2 regions of the Desulfosporosinus sp. genome follow, and region 2 is predicted to be linked to the other one. Evidence: riboswitches for the same ligand, from Rfam matches in the RefSeq annotation. Region 2 holds a riboswitch; the other holds the start of a gene.

Region 1 (10,778 bases), 180 kb from region 2:
CGCATGTTCTCTTGGGGTATAAGGCTAATCCGTTCACCTTTCAGCAATTTAGCCAGACCTGTCTGACGGGTCTTGGAGTTGGTACAGACCTCTGAACAACTCTTACAACGGCTTGCATTATTTTCTGGCTCCTGATAAGCGGTGATTACACCTTCATAATTACGCAAGATAACTTTGTCGTTTGATTGTAAAATCATATAGTTAGGTTGGAGGGGAATCTTACCACCACCTCCTGGGGCATCTACTACAAAGGTGGGAACGGCAAAACCAGAGGTGTGTCCCCTGAGCATCTCTATAATTTCTAGACCCGTACTGACAGATGTCCTAAAATGCTCAATCCCCGTGGATAAGTCACATTGATACAAGTAGTAGGGTCTTACCCGACATCTTACAAGATCATGAACCAGTTTTTTCATAACCACAGAACAATCGTTGATTCCTTTAAGTAAAACCGATTGGTTTCCGAGGGGGATTCCTGCATTGGCTAGTTTATTTAGAGCACTGCGAGCTTCAAGGGTAAGCTCTTGAGGATGATTAAAGTGGGTATTAATCCAAATTGGATGGTATTTTTGTAATACCTCAATAAGGTGATCCGTAATGCGCATGGGAAGAACAACTGGGGTTCTTGTACCGATCCGGATAATCTCAACGTGGGGAATCGAACGCAGATTGGATAGGATATAATCCAAGCGATCATCAGAAAGGGTTAATGGATCTCCCCCTGAGATCAGTACATCCCGTATCTGTGGGTTGGCACGGATATATTCTAAAGCAGCTTTAAAACGGTTCAAAGGTAAGGCTTGGTCTGTCTGTCCAGCCATTCTTCTTCTGGTGCAGTGTCGGCAATACATTGAGCATTGATCGGTTACTAGAAGCAGCACACGGTCAGGATAGCGGTGTGTCAGTCCACGTACGGGTGAATCAGCCTCTTCATGTAAGGGATCTTCTAAATCGCATGAGGATTTACTCAATTCGTGAATTGAAGGTACTGCTTGTTTTCTAATAGGGCACTCCGAATCCTGAGGATCCATTAAGGAAAAATAGTAGGGTGTAATTGCCATGCGAAAATTTTCCAGGCAACGCTTAATTTGATCGGCTTCCTCTGCAGGAAGAGACATAGCTTTGATTAATCCCTCGTGGCTCGTGATTCTATTAGACATTTGCCAATGCCAATCATTCCATTCCTCGTCACTGATATGTGACCATAACTTCCTTCGTTGCTCGTTCATTGGTTCAACCTCCTCGTTTTTTCAAGTGTTATTTACTCGTTTTATATATCTGCGCAAGTCTAGTTCAAAAAGAATAAACCATAACGCTAAGGGAATAGTGCACAACTAACAACCTCGCGTATAATATTAAGTTGTCTGTTAGCAAATGTCAACCCCATTGATTGGTTATATCTACCTATTCGCCATGTAATAGCATGTTCTTGACAAAAGCATCAATAATTACTTACGGAATTCTATTTTTTTCTGTTTTGGTCGTTGCTGTAAATGGACAGGATAAATTGACCATAAGATATAAAACATGGTATACTTTATAGGTGACAACTTAATATGTACTGTTAAGTTGTTGGATAAACCATTCCTGGAGGTGGTTTGATTGTCTATACCATGAGAGGAAAGTAATTATGCTATAAATCTCGGCAGATTTAGAGGAGGTAGAAAGAAACAATGAAAAAGTTTAATGTGCTTATCCTTGTTACTCTAATCTTATTGATAGCAACTGGCTGTGGTGCATCAAAGAGTGATTCTGAACCATCAACAACCTTAGATAGGATTAAATCCGATGGAAAATTAAGCTATGCCATGAGCGGGCAATACCCACCCTTCAACTTTTTTAACGAGCAGAATGAACTTACTGGATTTGACGTAGAAATAGGCCATGAAATTGCCAAACGAATAAACGTGAACCCAGCACCCATTGCAACTGAATGGGATGGGCTGATTGCAGGGTTAACTACCGGCAAATTTGATATGATCTTAGGAAGCATGGCGATTACAGAAGAACGCTTGGAAAAGGTCAACTTCAGCACCCCCTATTACCGTTCGGGAGCCCAAGTTATTGTGCCTTCTGACTCAAGTATCAGCGGAGGAGCAGATCTTAAAGGTAAAACCGTTGGGGTAGTTCTAGGTACAACATTTGAAACAAAAGCAAGAGATTTGGGGGCAACTGTGAAGACCTATAAAGGTGACCCCGATGCTTTTAATGATATGGCCAACGCAAGGTTGGATGCCGTTATTACTGATAAAATTGTCGGTCTAAATGCTATCAAACAAAACGATTACCCCTTTAAACTGGTAGGTGATTTACTATATACAGAAAAGATGGGGATCGCGATTCGCAAAGATAGTCCTGAATTGTTAGAAGCTGTGAACAGTGCTTTGGCTGAAATGATGGATGACGGATCCTATAAGAAAATTAGTGAAAAATATTTCAGCGCGGATATCCGTTAAGCCGTAAGTAAGTTGCAAAGGGGTACTGCTCTGATCAGACTGGAGGTAACTTGCTTTGAATCTTGACTTTAGTATTATCCTTAAATATCTGCCTTTTTTGTTACAGGGGGCAGGTTTGACCATAGAACTTGCAGTACTGGGAATTGCTTTTGGTATTTTAATGGGTCTGCTAGCGGCTCTCCTAAAGATATCTCATACTCCTCTAAGGTATATTGCGCATTTTTACATTTGGCTGATTCGGGGAACCCCTTTGCTTGTACAGCTATTTCTCATCTATTTTGGTTTACCGCAACTTGGTATCACCTTGGACGCCTTTACTTCTTCAGTACTGGGACTGGGAATAAACAGCGGAGCGTATCTGGCCGAGGTTTTTAGGGGGGGGATTGAAGCAGTCCCAAAAGGGCAAACCGAAGCATCGTTATCTCTTGGCATGGGGAAATTCTTGACCATGCGTCGAATTATATTTCCACAAGCTTTGCGGATATCAATTCCATCCTTAGGCAATCAGTTTATTATTACTCTAAAGGATTCTTCTCTTTGTTCCGTTATCACAATGTCGGAACTCCTTCAAACCTCCCAACGCTTTGCCAGTGTGACCTTTGGTTCTCTGGAATTCTACACTACTGCAGCAGCGCTCTATTTGCTAATGACCACTGTCATATCCGCTCTTTTACGCAGTCTTGAATGGCGACTATCTAAAGAAAATAGGACAAGGGGGTGTTAATCATGCAATTAGAATTAGATTACATTCCGAAAAAGTCAATGATCGGTGTCCATGGACTAATTAAAGACTTTGGCAAAACACGAGTTATTGATGGTATCAATGCCACAGTGTCTGCAGGCGAAGTTGTCGTGCTTATTGGGGCTAGTGGTTCCGGAAAAAGTACGTTCCTGCGCTGTTTGAATGGATTAGAGACGCTGACAGCAGGAGAAATCCTGATAGATAATGTACCACTTGAAAGGAAATCAAGCAGTCTCAAGCAGATTCGTCGTCAGGTGGGAATGGTGTTCCAACAGTTCAATCTCTTCCCTCACCTGACAGTTTTGGAGAATATTATTGAGGCTCCCGTTCATGTTCTTAAACAGGATAAGAAGGATGCCATGGAAATAGCCCGTGAGCTGCTCTCAAAGGTTGGCCTCTACGATAAACAAAACTGCTACCCGGGAACTCTATCTGGAGGACAGGGTCAGAGAGTGGCAATAGCAAGGGCCTTAGCAATGCATCCAAAAATAATGCTCTTTGATGAGCCTACATCAGCTCTTGATCCTGAGCTGGTCGGGGAAGTTCTCACTGTAATGAAACAGTTGGCTGAAGATGGTATGACCATGGTAGTAGTGACCCATGAAATGAGTTTTGCTAGGGAAGTTGCAGACAGGGTACTCTTCTTAGACCAAGGTCGAATTGTCGAAGAAGGTTCTCCTATTCAGATTTTTAGTAACCCTCGGGAAAAAAGGACCAAAGCATTCCTAAGCAGGTTAAGTCATTGATTGACTTAACCTGCTAATTTTTCAACTGATATGTATGCTAAAAAGCATCGGCAGTCTTTAGCCGATGCTTTTTTATGGATATGCGTTTGCTATTCAAGCAATTGCTGTTTGTAGGAACTATACTCTTGCTTTTCTTTTTCTTTACTTCTTTACTAATGGAATGGGATCTGTTGAGACCTCATCCAAATTATCTTCCCAAAGATACTTTTTCGTTTCTGATACTATGACCCCGCTTAAGAGGAGCAGAGCGATAAGGTTCGGTATGGCCATCATTGCATTCATGGCATCTGCCATATCCCAAACGAGTTGAAGGGTCATTATAGAGCCGAAGAATACAGCGATTACCCACAGAACGCGGTAGGGGACTATGGCTACTTTTCCAAATAAGTATTCAATTGCTCTTTCACCATAATAGGACCATCCAAGGATCGTCGAAAATACAAAGGTTAACAGTCCAACAGTAAGAACAATTGGACCAACGACAGGAATCTGAGCAAAGGCCATGTTAGTCAGAGCAGCTCCTTTTAGTCCTTCAGCTGCTGCCGGGTTGCTCATTATGCTGCTTACTACGACAATACCTGTCATTGCGCAAACCACAACAGTATCCCAGAAGGTTCCGCTGGCAGAGACTAACGCTTGGCGAACAGGGTTTCTTGTTTGGGCCGCTGCTGCCACGATAGGAGCAGATCCTAAGCCTGACTCATTAGAGAACAAACCGCGGGCTATACCATAGCGAGCAGCCATCATAATAGAAGCTCCGATGAAACCACCGCCGGCAGCTTGAGGGGTGAAGGCAGATTTAAAGATTAAGCTGATGGCAGGCAGTACATAGGAAGAATTAAGAACTAAAATAACAATGCAACCAAGCACATAAAAGAACGCCATAAAAGGTACAAGTTTCTCACACACGCGAGCAATGGACTTTACACCACCGAGAATGACAATACCGGTAAGTAAAGCCATAAAACCACCAGTAATATAAGGAGAGATATGAAACGTCTCATTAATCATCCCTGAAATTGAATTAGCTTGGACCGTATTGCCAATCCCAAACGCGGCAATGGCCGTAAAAATACAGAATAAGACCGCTAGCCACTTTTGGCCAAGACCGTTCTCAAGTGCATACATAGGGCCGCCAAGCATTGTTCCATCGGAGGTCTTAACCCGATATTTAACAGATAATAGCGCCTCGGAGTACTTGGTGGAGATCCCGAATACCCCCGTTAGCCAGCACCAAAGCACAGCACCAGGCCCCCCCAGGGCTACTGCAGTAGAGACACCGACGATGTTACCAGTACCTATCGTAGCTGCTAATGCCGTCGTGAGGGCACCAAATTGACTTACATCTCCCTCAGCAGATTCATCCTTAGTTAGAGATAGTTTAATGGCTTTGAAAATGTACCTTTGGATGAAACGAGTCCGAAAGGTTAGAAATAAGTGCGTTCCAAAAAGTAATATCAGCATCGGGGGTCCCCAGAGATAGTCGTTTAACCAGATAATAAGATCGTGAAATGCTTGCATGTCTTTTTCCTCCTCCTTAACTTTCCTTCTCTAATCCCTCTGTGTGTAGTTTATTAGTACTACATCTTTTATATAAAAAAGAGCCAAATCTTAGCGATTTGACTCTGGATTGCATTGGTAATATAAGCCTAAAAAAGATCACTCTAAAAAGTGCCCTTTTATTAAACCTATAATACTCTGTCCTTTTGCCTGAGAGATTAGCAATGCATCGTTGCGTTGCCCCTTCGGCGCCCATTCATTTGGGTCTCTCCAGAGTCCTGTCCATTTACGGTCCTACTTGAATTCAAGCGCCTGAAAGTACAACCTCTTCGGCAGGCCATAGCCACTCTCCCGTAAATTTCATCCAGCTGTATTTAGTTAAGAATAATTTAATTAACATTATAGTTTTTTGTAATGCATTATTCAAGAAAAATTTTTGAATTAATAACGTGGAGGTCATTTCCTCTTGGTTGGAAAAGACCTCCACTACTTCTCTACTCTCTTGAAACCGAGATGTCGACGTCCTTAATACTAACAAAGTAACGCTTTATCAATGATTTCCTTTACCTGTTGAGCCAGGTCTGCAACCTGCACCAGGTGTGTTTCACCGGTTTTACGCTCTCTTAGTTCAACTTGACCATTGGCTAAGGTTTTACTTCCTAAGGTCACTCTTAGAGGATATCCAACCAGATCTGCATCCTTGAATTTTACACCCGCACGTTCATCTCGATCGTCAAGAACCACTTCCACTCCGAGGTTCTTTAGCTCCTGATAGAGTTTATCAGCGGTCTCTACGACTAAGGCATCTTTTGTGCTTGCAGTTACGATGATACAGTGGTATGGAGCAATCGGCATAGGCCAGATAATTCCATTGTCATCATGGTTCTGTTCGATGGCAGCGGCAATGGTTCTGCTTACCCCAACACCATAACAACCCATTACACAACTCTTCTCGACTCCGTTTTCATCTAGATAGTTCGCTCCCAGTGCTTTACTGTATTTTGTTCCAAGTTTGAAAACTTGACCTACTTCAATTCCTCTTGCTTCTTTAAGGGGGGCCCCACATTTTAGACATTCTTCACCGGGTTCAACCATCCTTAAATCGTGGACCTGATCAATTCTGAAATCTTGACCAGGAATAGCATCAACATAGTGATGCTCCGCCTTGTTTGCTCCGCATACAGCCCTTTTCATAAGAGGAACCTCTGCATCAGCGATAACCATAAGCCCCTCAGGCACCCCTACTGGTCCCACAGACCCTGGTCCACATCCAAGAATGTTTTCGACTAACTCGGGAGCAGCGAGTTGGAGAGATATAAATCCACCTAAAGCATTGTTCAATTTTATCTCATTCAAGGTACGGTCACCACGTATCAAGACTAAAAAGGTCTTTTCATCTCCTTGATATAGCAATGACTTAACTAGGGAGCTTTTTGGTACAGCCAAAAACTTACTGAGGTCGTCAATGCTCTTAACTCCTGGAGTCGGCACTAAGGCTCGCTGTCCTTCAGGAGCTGTGTCTTCGGTTGCTTGGGGACGACACTCGGATTTTTCCATATTTGCAGCATAATCGCAACCTGAGCAATAAACTACCGAATTTTCCCCAGAATCCGCCAGCACCATAAACTCATGTGATCCACCCGTACCTCCAATGGCACCCGGATCCGCCTCGACAGGACGATAGGTTAAACCACAGCGAGAAAAAATTCGACAGTAGGCATCGTACATTTTTACATAATTCTCGTGAAGGCCTGCCTCATCACGATCAAAGGAATACAGATCTTTCATAACGAATTCCCGTCCCCGCATTAATCCAAAGCGTGGACGTCGCTCGTCCCGATATTTGTTTTGAATTTGATAAAGAAGTACGGGCAGCTGTTTATAAGATCGTATCTCACCCCGAACAAGGTCAGTGATGATTTCTTCATGGGTAGGACCGAGGCAGAACTCTCGATTATGGCGATCTTTTAGGCGAAATAACTCTGCGCCGTATACATCCCAGCGACCACTCTCTTTCCATAATTCTGCTGGCTGCATAATTGGCATCAGAACTTCTTGTCCGCCTTTAGCATCCATCTCTTCACGAACAATGGACTCGATCTTTCTTAAGACTCTCAACCCCAGTGGCAAATAGGTATATAGACCAGATGCAGATTTGCGAATTAATCCTGCCCGAAGCATCAGTTTATGGCTGATGATTTCAGCTTCTGCCGGAACCTCACGGAGTGTAGGATTTAATAGTTGGCTGACGCGCATGATGTCCATTCCTTTCATTATTTTATCATTCATTTTGCTTCCTATCCCAATGGATTTAAACTAAAGTTTCTGATGTCCCCGGACATACTCCTCAATTTCTTGGAGCAAGGCCGCTAACAATTCTTCTTCCGGAAGACGGGCTACAATCTCTCCTTTGCGAAATAAAAGCCCCATACCTTTACCGCCGGCGATCCCGTAATCAGCTTCACGGGCCTCTCCAGGTCCATTAACTACGCAACCCATAACTGCAACTTTTAAGGGCTTGTCCAGTGGCGGAAGTTGTGATAACCTTTCCTCAACTTTTTCAGCTAGGTCTGCTAAGTCAACCTGTGTTCGGCCACAAGTGGGACAGCTGATTAATTCCACACTGCGTTGTCGCAAGCCGAGGACATGTAGGATCTCTAAAGCCACTGGAATTTCCCGTACAGGGTCTCCAGTGAGTGATACTCGAATCGTATCCCCAATTCCTTCTGCAAGCAGGGTCCCAATTCCTATGGCTGATTTTACTACACCTGAGCGAATTGTTCCTGCTTCGGTTACCCCAAGATGTAAGGGATAATCGATAACTTCATGGATCTTGCGATAGGCTTCAAGCATCAGGGGAACAGAAGAGGCTTTAAGGGAAACTTTAAGTTTATCATAACCTTCCTCTTCAAGTAAACGGATATGTCCTAAAGCACTTTCAACCATACCAGCTGCCGTGGGGCCTCCGTACTTTTCAAGAAGTTCTTTTTCCAGCGACCCTGCGTTCACTCCGATACGAATCGGAATCTGTCGTTCCCTAACAGCACGCACGACCTCCTGAACTTTCCAACGCGCCCCAATATTCCCTGGATTTAATCTTAATCCATGGATCCCTTGTTCAACCGCCTGTAAGGCCAAACGGTAATCAAAGTGAATATCAGCAATGACCGGTAAGGGACTTAGTGCAGATATTTCTTTTAGAGCTTTCGCTGCCTCTCCGTCCAAAACAGCAAGGCGCACAATTTCACACCCGGCTTCAGCTAAGTTATGAATCTGAGCTAACGTGCTTTTAATATCACGGGTATCCGTATTGGTCATTGATTGAATAACAATAGGGGTTCCGCCACCCACTGTCACCGACCCAACCTGTACTGGTTGGGTCCTCTTTCTCTGTATCATAACTTTATCCCCCTGTTACTACCCGGCTTTAACAAACAAGCGCAAGACATCTTTGTAAGTTACGGCGAGCATTAAACCCATAAGCAAAACAAAGCCAACTAAGTGAATCATGTTTTCCTTTTCCGGGTTCAGTGGTTTTCCTCTTAAGCCTTCAATCAAAAGGAAGACTAACCTGCTTCCGTCTAAGGCAGGTATGGGGAATAAGTTAATAAGACCCAGTTGGATGCTTAAGACGCCTGTTAAACCCAATAAGTTTGAAAATCCTTCTTTAGCACCTTCTCCAATGACCTGAGCAATCATGACCGGACCACCTACGTCTGCCGGAATCTTCCCAGTGACCATTTGTGTTAATGTCACTATAATTAGCTTTGTGAAGTCCACTGATCGTTCAATTCCTACACGGGTCGCCTCAAAAATCGAGGCATGTACATAAGTGACTTCCGGCGCAATCCCGATCATCCCATACCCAGTTTGAGGATCTTTTTCTGTCTTAACAGACACAGTTTGACGTTGCTGTTGGCTTCCTCGTTCGATTGTTAAGCTTAACACTTGTTCCGGTTTGGAATGAATAACTTCCGTCAAACGAATCCAATCCTCTGTCGTTTCTTGGTTGACTGCAATGATTCTATCTCCTAGTTGAATCCCTGAAGCAGCTGCTGGTTTTCCCTGAACCAGTGAGCCGACGGTATTGCTGCTCCCTTGTGATGGAATCCCAAGATAAGCAAAAACACTTACAAACATGATTATCGCCAAAACGAAGTTCATAATTGGCCCAGCCGCAATAACAGCCATACGCTGCCAGACAGGCTTATTCATAAAACTTCTCGCATCATTTTTCGAGGCTATAACCGCCTGACCTTTTTCGTTGATTTCTGCATCCATCCCATGAAGTTTAACGAACCCACCTAGGGGAACAATGCGAAGAGCATAAAGTGTTTCTTTCCCTTGATAACCCACAATTTTCGGACCGAAACCAAAACTGAACTCAATGACCTTGACTCCAATCCACTTGGCTACAATATAGTGTCCGAATTCATGAATCATTACCATACTTCCAAAAACAAAAACGATGGCGAGTGTCGTTAACACTTTTACCCCCCCTTTATCGATATGCGATGTTCGTGGTTCGAGGCTCGAATACCCTTTAACTGATATCGAGATATCAAGTACTATATTCCATTCCCGTTGTCTTTTAGATAACGAAATCGTGGTTTCGAACTATCGGATATTCAAATACTGACTACGAGTACTATATTATCTCTGAATCGATTTCATACTTCAAGCTTATTGTCCTTTTAAGACTCGAACCTCCTACCTCGCGCATCGAACTTCCCAATAAGTTCTTCCGCCCTACGACGAGCCCAAGTGTCTGCATCGAGTATGCTTCCCAAATCCATATTATCTAAAACATTGTGCTCCGTACAAACCTTTCGTACTATGTCTAGTATTCCCAGATAAGATACTTTCTTCTGAAGGAAGGCTGATACAGCAACTTCATTTGCAGCATTCATAACAGCCGGCAAAGTCCCCCCTTGTCGTCCGACCTGATAAGCCATCGCTAAGGCGGGAAAAGCTTCGAGATCAGGTTCATGGAAGGATAAGGTTTTTCCGCGCAAGTCAAGGCGTTCAAATGGATTCTTCCAACGGGTTGGATAACTTAAGGCATACTGGATTGGCAGCCTCATATCGGGCCTGCCTAACTGAGCCAGCACTGAACCATCATAATACTGAACCATAGAATGGATCACACTCTGAGGATGAATCAAAACCTCTATCCCGTCATAGTCCATGTCAAACAAATGATGAGCCTCGATTACCTCGAGACCCTTATTCATCATTGTTGAGGAATCGATGGTGATTTTTGCCCCCATTTCCCAGTTGGGATGGCAGAGAGCCTTCTCTAAGGTGACTGTCGCTAACTTCTCCTTAGTCCAG
Region 2 (10,778 bases):
CTTCAGACTACCGGAGATCTTGTACTTGAAGAAACCATCGAACATAGCTATCCTCATTGTTGGCGCTGCAAGAGCCCGATCATCTTCAGAGCAACAGAACAATGGTTTGCCTCTATAGATGGATTCCGAAAAGAAACCTTAGAAGAAATTGAGAAGGTTCGCTGGATTCCTGCTTGGGGAAGAGATCGGATCTATAACATGATTGCAGACCGGGGAGATTGGTGTATCTCCCGACAAAGGACCTGGGGGGTCCCGATTCCTATCTTCTACTGTGAAGATTGCGGAAAAGTGTTGGTGAACGACCAGACCATTTCAAAGGTTCAGGAGTTTTTCCGAAAGGAAGGGTCAGATGCTTGGTTTGCCCATTCTGCCATGGAACTGTTGCCAGAAGGGACCGTTTGTGACTGTGGAGGTACAAAATTCCGCAAAGAGACGGATATCATGGACGTTTGGTTCGATTCGGGGACAAGTCATGCGGGTGTTTTGAAGCAGCGGCCTGAGCTTTCTTGGCCGGCAGATCTCTACCTAGAAGGGTCTGATCAACACCGGGGTTGGTTCAACTCCTCTTTATCAACTTCAGTGGCTGCTTTTGGTCAGGCGCCTTACCGCAATGTATTAACCCATGGTTTCGTTGTTGATGAACAAGGACGTAAGATGTCAAAATCCCTGGGCAATGGAGTTGATCCGCTTAAAGTTGTTCAAGAACTAGGTGCGGACATTCTGAGGCTTTGGGTTAGTTCCGTTGATTATAAGAATGACGTGGCGGCTTCCCCCCGTATTATGAAGCAAATGTCTGAAGCCTATCGGAAAATCCGTAATACCCTGCGTTTCTTGCTTAGCAATCTAAATGATTTCGATCCTGCTAAGGACAAAGTTGCTTATCAAGACCTTCAGGAAATTGATCGGTGGGCTTTGCTTAAACTTTCTAAGGTCGTGGAACGCGTACTCCTTGGTTATGAGACTTATGAATTCCACTGGGCTTACCATACAATTCATAATTTCTGCACCATTGAATTAAGTGCCGTCTATCTGGATATTGTTAAGGATAGACTTTATGTTGAAGGGAAAACCTCGCTCCTTCGTCGCTCTGCACAGACAGTTCTTTATGAAGTCCTTGATGCTATGGTTCGTTTATTGGCCCCAATCTTGTCGTTTATGACAGAAGAAATCTGGCCATATATTCCAGGGGAAAAAACCACCGAAAATGTCCAAATGGCTGAAATGCCAAAGGTAAATTCAGAGTGGATGAATGAGAAAATTGCTGACCATTGGGATCAGATCTTAGAGTTGCGGTCGGATGTTTCCAAAGTTCTGGAAAAAGCTCGTCAAGAAAAATTAATTAATCATCCTTTAACTGCTCAGGTAGATCTTTATCCAACAGCTGCCCAGTTTGAATTTTTGACAAAGGTTCCAAACCTTGCTGAAATATTTATTGTTTCGAATTTAATTGTGCACGGGCCTCAAGAAGAACGACCTGAAGGGGTACAGGCTGCGGAAGGACACGAGGGATTGGGGATTCTCGTACAGCCAGCCAAAGGGGAAAAATGCGAACGATGCTGGATGTTTCATGAGGACGTTGGAAAGAACGAAGAGCATCCCACAATTTGCCCACGATGCAGTTCTGTTATTTCAGAGAAAAAATAACAGTAGACAATTTGAGTGAAAACGCATATTATTATGATAAGTTAATAGTTAATACCGAATGACACTAGCAGGAGAGATCTGATTAATTTCAGACGCCGAAGGAGAAATCCCTTGAAGTCGCTCTTTCAAGGGGGGAAGCTCTCAGGCAAATGTACTGCTAGAAGACGGGACTCTGGAGAGTTTCTTGTAAAAGAGAACACCAAAGGGGAAGCTGGCGACAGTGAATCTCTCAGGTTAAAGGACAGAGAAGGTGCGAATACGCACCTTCTCTGTCCTTTTTTATACTAATCAGAAAGTATAACTTTCGTTGATACTTTCTGAAGCATAAGTGCAACTAAGGTTGCCGCCTGCGCCTGCGGCTTGGCGCCAGCCAAGTTTTCTTTATTGATTTTCTTTGGAAGGATTTCTCACGGGTTACATGAGCTATTAGGTGGAACGATAAACATAAACGTATATGACATAAGATTGTTTCTAATAACTTTTTTATAAACGTTTAGGAATCGGGATTTAAAGTTTCAAGGATTTATTTGGAGGAGGTTTAAATATGGCTGCTGAAGCAAAACGTACGCCGCTTTACGAAGAACACTTAGGGGCTAAGGCTAAGCTCATTGACTTTGGCGGTTGGGAAATGCCTGTTCAGTATGCTGGTGTTATTGATGAACATCATACGGTGCGTACCAAAGCGGGTCTATTTGACGTCTCCCATATGGGAGAGATTGATGTTCGTGGAGAAGAGGCTTTGGCTTTTGTCCATATGCTGATTACCAATGACGCCAGTAAGCTTGAGGATGGCAAAATCCTTTATTCACCCATGTGCTATCCAAGTGGGGGTATTGTTGACGATTTGCTTGTCTATCGTTATAACCCACAACATTTTTTCCTAGTCGTCAATGCATCTAACGCGGATAAAGATTTTGCCTGGATGTTAGAGCAAGCTAAAAACTTTAATTGCAGCGTGGAGAATGTGTCGGATCAATACGCTCAACTTGCACTGCAGGGACCGCTGGCAGAAATCGTTTTACAGCGTTTAACAACGGTTAATCTTGCACAAATTAAGTATTATACCTTTACACATGGAGACATTCAGGGGATCAGCTGTCTTATTTCCAGAACGGGATATACAGGCGAAGACGGGTTCGAAATCTATCTTTCTCCTGAGTATGGACGAAAACTATGGCAAAAGATCTTGGAAGTTGGAGCACCGGATGGAGTACAACCGATAGGTTTAGGCGCTCGCGACACGTTGCGTTTTGAAGCCCGTCTTCCTTTGTACGGGAATGAGTTAGGGGCCGAGATAACTCCGCTTGAAGCAGGTCTTGGAATTTTCGTTAAGTTGGATAAAGAAGATTTTATTGGTAGGGATATACTCCTTACTCAAAAGGAACAAGGGATACCGCGTAAGTTGGTTGGGCTTGAAATGATTGACCGTGGAATTGCCAGATCCCATTACCCATTACAAAAAGATGGGCAAGAAATAGGATTTGTAACTTCAGGTTCATTCTCTCCCACGTTAAATAAAAATATTGCTCTGGGATTAATTCGAGCTGAGTTAGCGATTCAAGGTGAGACCCTAGACGTTATGATTCGCGGAAAAGCAGTGAAAGCTAAGATCATTCCTTCCCTCTTTTACAAGCGAAGCACTTGATCGAGGCCCCAAGTCGATAGTTTTTAGCGAAAAAATGTGGATGACCCTTTATACCCTAGGGTAGGATAACCAAAAAATGAGGAGGCTGATTTTAATGAATCCAGTAGAATTAAAGTATAGCAAAGAGCATGAGTATGCACGAGTTGAGGGAAATGTAGTAACCTTTGGAATTACAGATCATGCGCAGCATAGCCTTGGGGATGTTGTATTTGTTGAGCTTCCAGATGAGGGCGCAACAGTAACCGCTGGAAAATCTTACGGCACCGTGGAATCAGTAAAAGCAGTTTCGGATATCGTTGCTTCGGTTAGTGGAAACGTTGTTGAAGTCAATACTCAGGTCATGGATTCTCCAGATTTGCTTAACTCTGATCCCTATGGAGAAGGCTGGCTGGTTAAAGTCGAAGCAGATGATTTATCCTCGCTGGATGGTATGATGACAGCTGATGAATATGAGACGTTTTTAGCACAGGAGGATCATTAGAATGAACTTTATACCGAATACGGACAGCCAAAATCAACGGCTCTTAGCCCGTATCGGGGTTGAGTCTGTTGAGGATCTTTTTGCAGATATTCCAAAGGAAGTACGTTTGAAACGTCCTTTAGCGATTGCTGGTGGAATGTCAGAGCAGGAATTAGTCAAACACGTTAAAGGGTTAGCTAATCTTAATACAACGGTAGAAGGATACAGCTCGTACCTTGGTGCCGGAGCTTATGAGCATTTTATTCCAAGTTTCGTTGACCAATTATTGCTGCGTTCTGAATTTTATACGGCCTATACACCTTACCAACCAGAGATTAGCCAAGGAACGCTTCAAGCAATTTATGAATATCAAACGTTAGTCTGTGAATTAACCGGCATGGATGTAACGAATGCCTCGATGTATGATGGTGCCTCGGCCTTAGCAGAGGCAGCTCTGATGACCTGCGACGCAACACGACGGGAGAAAGTGCTTGTCTTGCAAACCATACATCCGGAATATCGAGACGTGCTAAAAACCTATCTGCCCCCTCGTGGAGTAGAACTTGTTGAAATTCCTTTCCAAAATGGGGTTATGGACCAAGGCGCTTTTGAAGCTGCTCTTCAAGAAGATATTGCAGGTGTACTCGTTCAAAACCCGAACTTTTTTGGAAACCTTGAAAAGGCCCAGGACATTGTGCATCTTGCTCATGCCAAAGGAGCATTAGTGGTTATGTCAGTCAACCCGGTTTCTTTAGGATTGCTAAAATCCCCAGGTGAATGTGGTGCAGATATCGTGGTCGGGGAAGGACAGCCCTTTGGCAATCCCCTAAATTTCGGAGGACCTTATTTAGGATTTCTCTCCTGTAGAGATAAATATGTACGTCGGATGCCAGGTAGGATCGTAGGGGCAACGACTGACAAGAATGGGAAAAAAGGATACGTTCTGACCCTTCAGGCCCGGGAGCAGCATATTCGTCGAGAAAAAGCTACTTCAAATATTTGCTCGAATGAGGCCCTCTGCGCTCTGGCCTTCACAATGCATCTAAGTGCCCTTGGAAAAACAGGACTAAAAGAATTGGCGAACCTTAATTTGCAAAATGCTCATTACGCAGCGCAAGAGATTGCCAAGATCCCTGGAATGAGCTTAGCTTTCTCTGGACCGTTCTTCCATGAGTTCGTTATTGAGACTAAGCTTGAGCCAGCTAAAATTAACTTAGCTCTCCTAGAAGATAAAATTATCGGAGGGCTTGATCTGGCTCGTTTTTACCCAGAACTCAATCATCATCTTCTCTTCTGTGTAACTGAAACCAAGTCTAAAGCAGATATTGACCGGCTCGTGGCCAGACTGGGGGCAATTCAATGAAAAATCTTGAACCGCTAATATTTGATCTCAGTGCCGATGGCCGAAGCGCTGTCAGTTTACCTAAATGTGAGGTGCCGGAAGTTTCCGTTGAAACTCTGATTCCAAAGGATTTGCTCCGCCAGCAGGAGCCGTCACTTCCTGAGCTTTCGGAAGTTGATGTGGTTCGTCACTTTACTCGTCTTTCTACCTTTAATCATGGCGTAGACACAGGCTTTTACCCACTTGGGTCTTGTACGATGAAGTATAATCCAAAAGTGAATGAAATGTTATCCCGGCTTTCCGGGTTCACAGCCCTTCACCCCTATCAGCCTGAGTCCTTGACTCAAGGAGCCTTACAGCTTATGGCTGAACTTCAAGAGGATCTTTGCGAATTATCGGGGATGGATGGCTTTACTCTTCAACCAGCTGCCGGTGCCCATGGAGAAATGACTGGGATACTGATTATTAAAGCCTATCACGATCACCGTCAAGATACGAAACGCAAAAAAGTCATTGTTCCGGATTCTGCCCATGGAACCAACCCTGCAACAGCAGCAATGGCTGGATACGAAACGATTCAGATTCCCTCTAATGAACGAGGTGGGGTTGACCTAGAAGCCTTAAAAAAGGTCCTTAACGATGAAGTTGCAGCATTAATGCTGACAAACCCTAACACTGTGGGGCTTTTTGAAGAAGATATTCTAGAGATTACTAAGCTGGTTCATGATGCAGGCGGTCTCCTCTACTACGATGGAGCGAATACGAATGCAGTAATGGGTATTGCCAGACCAGGAGATATGGGTTTCGATGTTGTTCATCTTAATTTGCACAAAACCTTTGCCACACCTCACGGTGGTGGAGGACCAGGATCGGGACCGGTCGGAGTTAAGGACTTTTTAATCCCCTTTCTTCCAAAACCCATAGTGGTTCGAAGTGAGGACGGGACATTTACCTTGCAACACGATATGCCGCTTTCCATTGGAAAAGTGCGCTCCTTTTATGCGAACTTCTCGGTGGTTGTCAGGGCCTATGCTTATATTCGTAGTCTCGGCGGGGAGGGTTTGAGGGCAGCATCGGAAAGTGCAGTCTTAAACGCCAACTATCTTATGAGTATTCTTAAAGAGCATTATTTCTTACCCTTTGATCGGATATGTAAACATGAGTTTATTATTACTCCGAAAAACCTTAAATCCACAGGGGTGCATACTTTAGATATCGCAAAACGACTATTAGATTATGGTTATCATCCACCTACCATCTACTTCCCGATTATCGTTGAAGAGGCTATGATGATTGAACCGACAGAAACTGAAAGCATCGAAACCCTCGATGAATTCGCCCAGGTTCTGATTAAGATTGCAGAAGAAGCTCAAACTGATGCAGATCTGGTAAAAAATGCACCCTACACTACGCTGGTAACGCGCTTAGATGAAGTTGGTGCAGTACGTAAGCCGAACTTACGTTGGCGCAAAGAAAAGTAAAGGCATGTTCCCCATCTAGTGAGATCCTAGAACAAAAAGCCACGAGTACCTAATAATGGTATTCGTGGCTTTTCGATTTATTAGATTTAACGTGAACTTATACCATTCTATGTCAATAATTTAAACAACTTGCAGGATTCCTGGCAAATAAGTTGAATATATTAAAGGTTGTGCAAAAAGTAACACTATTTAATTACAGTTATGGGGGTGATCGCATGCAAATCGAAGTATTACCGAGTACAGGTTCTCCACGAACGCCTTATTTAGAAGACAGATTAGTCATCGTGATTGATGTGTTGAGAGCGACAAGCACAATCGTAACGGCTTTGGCTAATGGTTGTCAGGCCATTATTCCGGTTCTTACCCCTGAGGAAGCGCTAGAAAAACGTTTAACTCTTCCGGGATCATTATTAGGTGGAGAACGTGATTCATTGATTATCGAAGGGTTCGATTTAGGGAATTCACCCTTTGAATATGTGCCTGAAAAAGTTGGGGGCAGAAGAGTCATAATGACAACGACGAATGGTACCCGGGCGATACGTGATTCTATTGCTGCACCTGTAATCTGGATGGCTTCATTTATAAATATGCAGAGTATTATTTTAGCTATATTAAGGGAGTTCGAAAACAGTCATCGATTAAAAGGAATTGTGGTTTTTTGTGCAGGTACTGAAGAACGCTTTGATCTTCCTGATACCCTTTGTGCCGGAATGTTAATCGATGCCTTAGGATCAAATGTTAAGCTCAACGATTTGGGCGAAGCCGCACGTATGTTGTATCATAGTTCAGAGGATCATCTTATGGATAAAATCCGTGAATCCTACCATGGTAAAAAACTTATGTCTCTGGGCCGCGAAAAAGATTTGGTGTATTGCTCGACACCAAACATTTTACCTATTGTTCCAGTGGTTAAGGATGGAGAAATAGTGTGGTTGACGGGGGACTAGAGTATTATCGTAAGGTTCAGACAATTTTAATTATTGTCTTTATTTCTAAATAATATGAAGAAATAATAATTTTTTTTCTAGTTTAAAATGAAGTATAATGGCAGAAAGTATATTATTTATACCTTCTGCCATCTTAATAAAACTTGGCATGAGTCAAGTTTTTTATCTTCGACGGTGGCATACTAGCATTAAGGGAGGTTGACTTCGATGGAAACGTTTAATGTTCCCGTTGGTATTTCTAACCGTCACATTCATTTATCGCAAGAACATATTGAAGCACTTTTTGGAGCAGGGTATAGTTTGAATAAAATGAAGGACTTGAGTCAACCTGGCCAGTATGCCTCTGAAGAGACCGTTACACTTATTGGACCGAAAGGCAAGATTCCAGGTGTTCGCGTTTTAGGACCTGCTAGGAAAAATTCACAGGTTGAACTTTCAAGTACGGATACCTTTAAGATTGGGGTTAGGCCGCCTGTTCGAGATTCTGGAAAGATCGAAGGAACCCCTGGTCTTGAAATCCAAGGCCCTAAGGGGCAGGTTCACCTTGATAAGGGTGTGATAATTGCAGCCCGACATCTCCACATGAACCCAGAAGATGGAAAGAAATATTCCTTAAAGGATGGAGATTATGTCAGTGCTATCATTCCTGGCCCTCGCGGAGGGGTATTAGATCAGGTTCTTGTTCGAATTAACCCCGATTATGCCCTGGATCTACATGTTGATACGGATGAAGGGAATGCCTTTGGTTTAGTCAATGGTCAGGAACTTGAAGTTTATTCAAACAATCAACGTATCTACCTGCAATCAGCCAGATAAAAGTATATCAAACAATACTATTTTGTAAATGTTTATCTTAAAGGGGCTTAAAAAGCCCCTTTTTTGTACTTATCAGACCCCTATGCCGCTTTGCGGCACCACTGATGAATGAAAATAAGTCCTTTGGGTCGGGCAGCTTCGCCCACATCCTGCAAGAAAGCTAAGGAGCTTTTTAGCCAAGCTTTATAATACTAGTTCGTTTTTCAAATGGGGTACCCGAGTGGGTACCCCACATTTGTTAGAAGTAAGCTTTTTTAGAACTTAAGAATAAGCGAAATCAATTTCTTTGCAGTCTAATAAATTATGATCCGTGTAAATTTAAGTGACATGGGAACACTAAGTTTGATGTTTTTACGTGAGGTGAAATACGTGGCCGTTTCGGATGAAGAGGAAAAATCACGCATGATGCCTTCAACAAGTAAGGAAATTGTCGATCCCGTCAGTGTTTTGGAGTTAAAAGGGTTAAGAGAACAGGTTGTTTTATTGTCCCAGACTCTAGAGAAAATGAGATTGGCCGAATACATAGCGTATCTAAATAATCCTGGTCGCCTGCTTTGGTTCAATTTTTTAGTCGGTCTCTTGAGAGGATTGGGTACAGCCCTTGGGGCAGGGGTTCTCGCGGGATTTGCTTATTTCTTGCTAAAGCGGATAGTGGTGCTGAATCTGCCTGTTATCGGTGGATTTATTGCAGAGCTAAGTAGGTATGTTAATCAGCCATAGAGTGAACTCTAGTAGAAGTTCTGAAAGAGATAAATCGGGGGGCGATATTTTGGAAGATCAAGGAAAGTATAAAAAATTAATTAAGAGGCTCCATGAAGAAAAAGCAGATGTTATGGAAACGGCAACAGAACTTTTTAACGGAGATATGAGAGAGTCTCTTGGCGAGTTATCCCTAGCAGACAATCACCCTGCAGATATTGGAACAGAAGTCTATCAGCGTGCTCGTGATGTAGCCGAGCATGATCGACTGCTCCATAGGGTTGAAGCAATTGACGATGCCTTAGAACGCTATCAAAAAGGAAACTATGCAAAGTGCGAACATTGCGGTCAAGAAATTCCTTATGAACGATTGGAATTACTACCTTATACGACAGTATGCACAGAATGCAGCCGCGAGGAAGAGAAAGAAGAGCAGCACTCGCTCTATCGTGAACCTGTGGAAAACGAACTCTTAAATCGTCCTTTTTCCAGAACCTTTAATGATGGTACGGATCGGGTAGAGTTTGATGGCGAAGATGCCTGGCAGGCTGTGGCTCGCTATGGAACCTCTGATACTCTTCAAGACTTAGGGACAAATCGAGATGTCTCGGATCCCAATGATACTTATGAAGATGCGGATGAAGTAATCGGCGCAGTTCAATTCATTGAAACAATAGAAACTCAGAGAGAACCAGAAGGGCGTCTCAATACGATTCACTACAGCAAAGAGCACGGACAGACTTAGCCACATTTTTTTAGACTGAGTAGATTCGCGGGATTTTGTGAAGTTGTCATCCTGAGCGTCAGCGAAGGATCTGGCTGCATTCGGAGAAGATCCTTCACGACCTTCAGGATGACAATTTAAGTATCCCCATCTGATGCTTAGATCGTCTTAGGTTTAATTTGCCCCGTTCCATGCCCTGTGTTAAGATTAGGAAAAGAGCAGGGGGGTTAGACTGTTGTTGGTTTGGCTTACAATAATAGGGGTATGGAGTATCGATCGTATATTTAAGGTTTTAGTACAAACGAATTTCATACTGGGAGAGTCTCTGAAAGTTATTCCTAAAGTATTCCATCTGACGTATGTCCTGAATCCAGGCGCGGCCTTTGGTCTGATGGCCGGCCAAACCTGGATTTTTGTAGTTACGGCGGTTCTAGTAGTGGGTGGCGTGATTTATGGGCAGTTTCGAATTCCTCATAAGGAAAGGGTAACACGCTTAGCCATAGGAATGATCGGAGGAGGAGCACTGGGAAATTTGTATGACAGACTTGTTATAGGTCGTGTTGTCGATTATCTCGACTTTCAGATTTGGCCTTATGTTTTTAATTTTGCGGACAGTATGATTGTTATAGGGGTAGGGTTGCTGATGCTGGCCATCTATCGTGAGGAAAAAAACCAGGGTGAGTCTGCAACGGACGTACTTGATTAATAGAAGGGAAACCTAGGTTATCAAGGGGCACCTCGGTATTTTAATAATATGTATTGGCGGTTATGAGAGTGGAAAAAGGTTTTATAGAAACTATCGGTGAATCTATGGTCGAGGATTTCGATTTTGAGTCCGAGCAACAGGGGTCAGGGGAAGAAAATATGCCCCTAGGTCCTGCCGTTTCACTTAAGGAGACATTTGAGCTTACCGAAGGAATTCGCTTGGATGTGGGAGTGGCCGAAGTTTTAGAAAAGAGCAGGTCCTTCGTACAAGGACTCCTTGCCCAAGAAAGCATCCGAGTCAATGGCTCTCCTAAA

The links. A riboswitch is a leader RNA that binds a small molecule or an ion and turns the genes downstream of it on or off. The one in region 2 is predicted to bind glycine.
Region 1: another riboswitch for glycine. It lies ahead of HGJ98_RS17895 (sodium:alanine symporter family protein); the one in region 2 lies ahead of gcvT (glycine cleavage system aminomethyltransferase GcvT).

What each region holds. Positions count from the first base shown of each region.
Region 1 is NZ_JABZFS010000076.1:227,635-238,412, reverse strand. Features, by position in the region: gene ablA (lysine 2,3-aminomutase) at 1-1,229, opposite strand, end outside; gene HGJ98_RS17910 (ABC transporter substrate-binding protein) at 1,674-2,456, shown strand; gene HGJ98_RS17905 (amino acid ABC transporter permease) at 2,512-3,180, shown strand; gene HGJ98_RS17900 (amino acid ABC transporter ATP-binding protein) at 3,219-3,944, shown strand; gene HGJ98_RS17895 (sodium:alanine symporter family protein) at 4,086-5,465, opposite strand; glycine riboswitch at 5,633-5,728, opposite strand; gene HGJ98_RS17890 (proline--tRNA ligase) at 5,976-7,700, opposite strand; gene ispG (flavodoxin-dependent (E)-4-hydroxy-3-methylbut-2-enyl-diphosphate synthase) at 7,761-8,840, opposite strand; gene rseP (RIP metalloprotease RseP) at 8,862-9,932, opposite strand; gene HGJ98_RS17875 (1-deoxy-D-xylulose-5-phosphate reductoisomerase) at 10,139-10,778, opposite strand, start outside.
Region 2 is NZ_JABZFS010000076.1:51,768-62,545, forward strand. Features, by position in the region: gene ileS (isoleucine--tRNA ligase) at 1-1,644, shown strand, start outside; glycine riboswitch at 1,703-1,811, shown strand; gene gcvT (glycine cleavage system aminomethyltransferase GcvT) at 2,189-3,289, shown strand; gene gcvH (glycine cleavage system protein GcvH) at 3,384-3,770, shown strand; gene gcvPA (aminomethyl-transferring glycine dehydrogenase subunit GcvPA) at 3,772-5,112, shown strand; gene gcvPB (aminomethyl-transferring glycine dehydrogenase subunit GcvPB) at 5,109-6,572, shown strand; gene HGJ98_RS17035 (2-phosphosulfolactate phosphatase) at 6,788-7,519, shown strand; gene pduL (phosphate propanoyltransferase) at 7,727-8,335, shown strand; gene HGJ98_RS17045 (DUF5665 domain-containing protein) at 8,639-9,055, shown strand; gene HGJ98_RS17050 (TraR/DksA C4-type zinc finger protein) at 9,105-9,779, shown strand; gene lspA (signal peptidase II) at 9,994-10,464, shown strand; gene HGJ98_RS17060 (RluA family pseudouridine synthase) at 10,623-10,778, shown strand, end outside.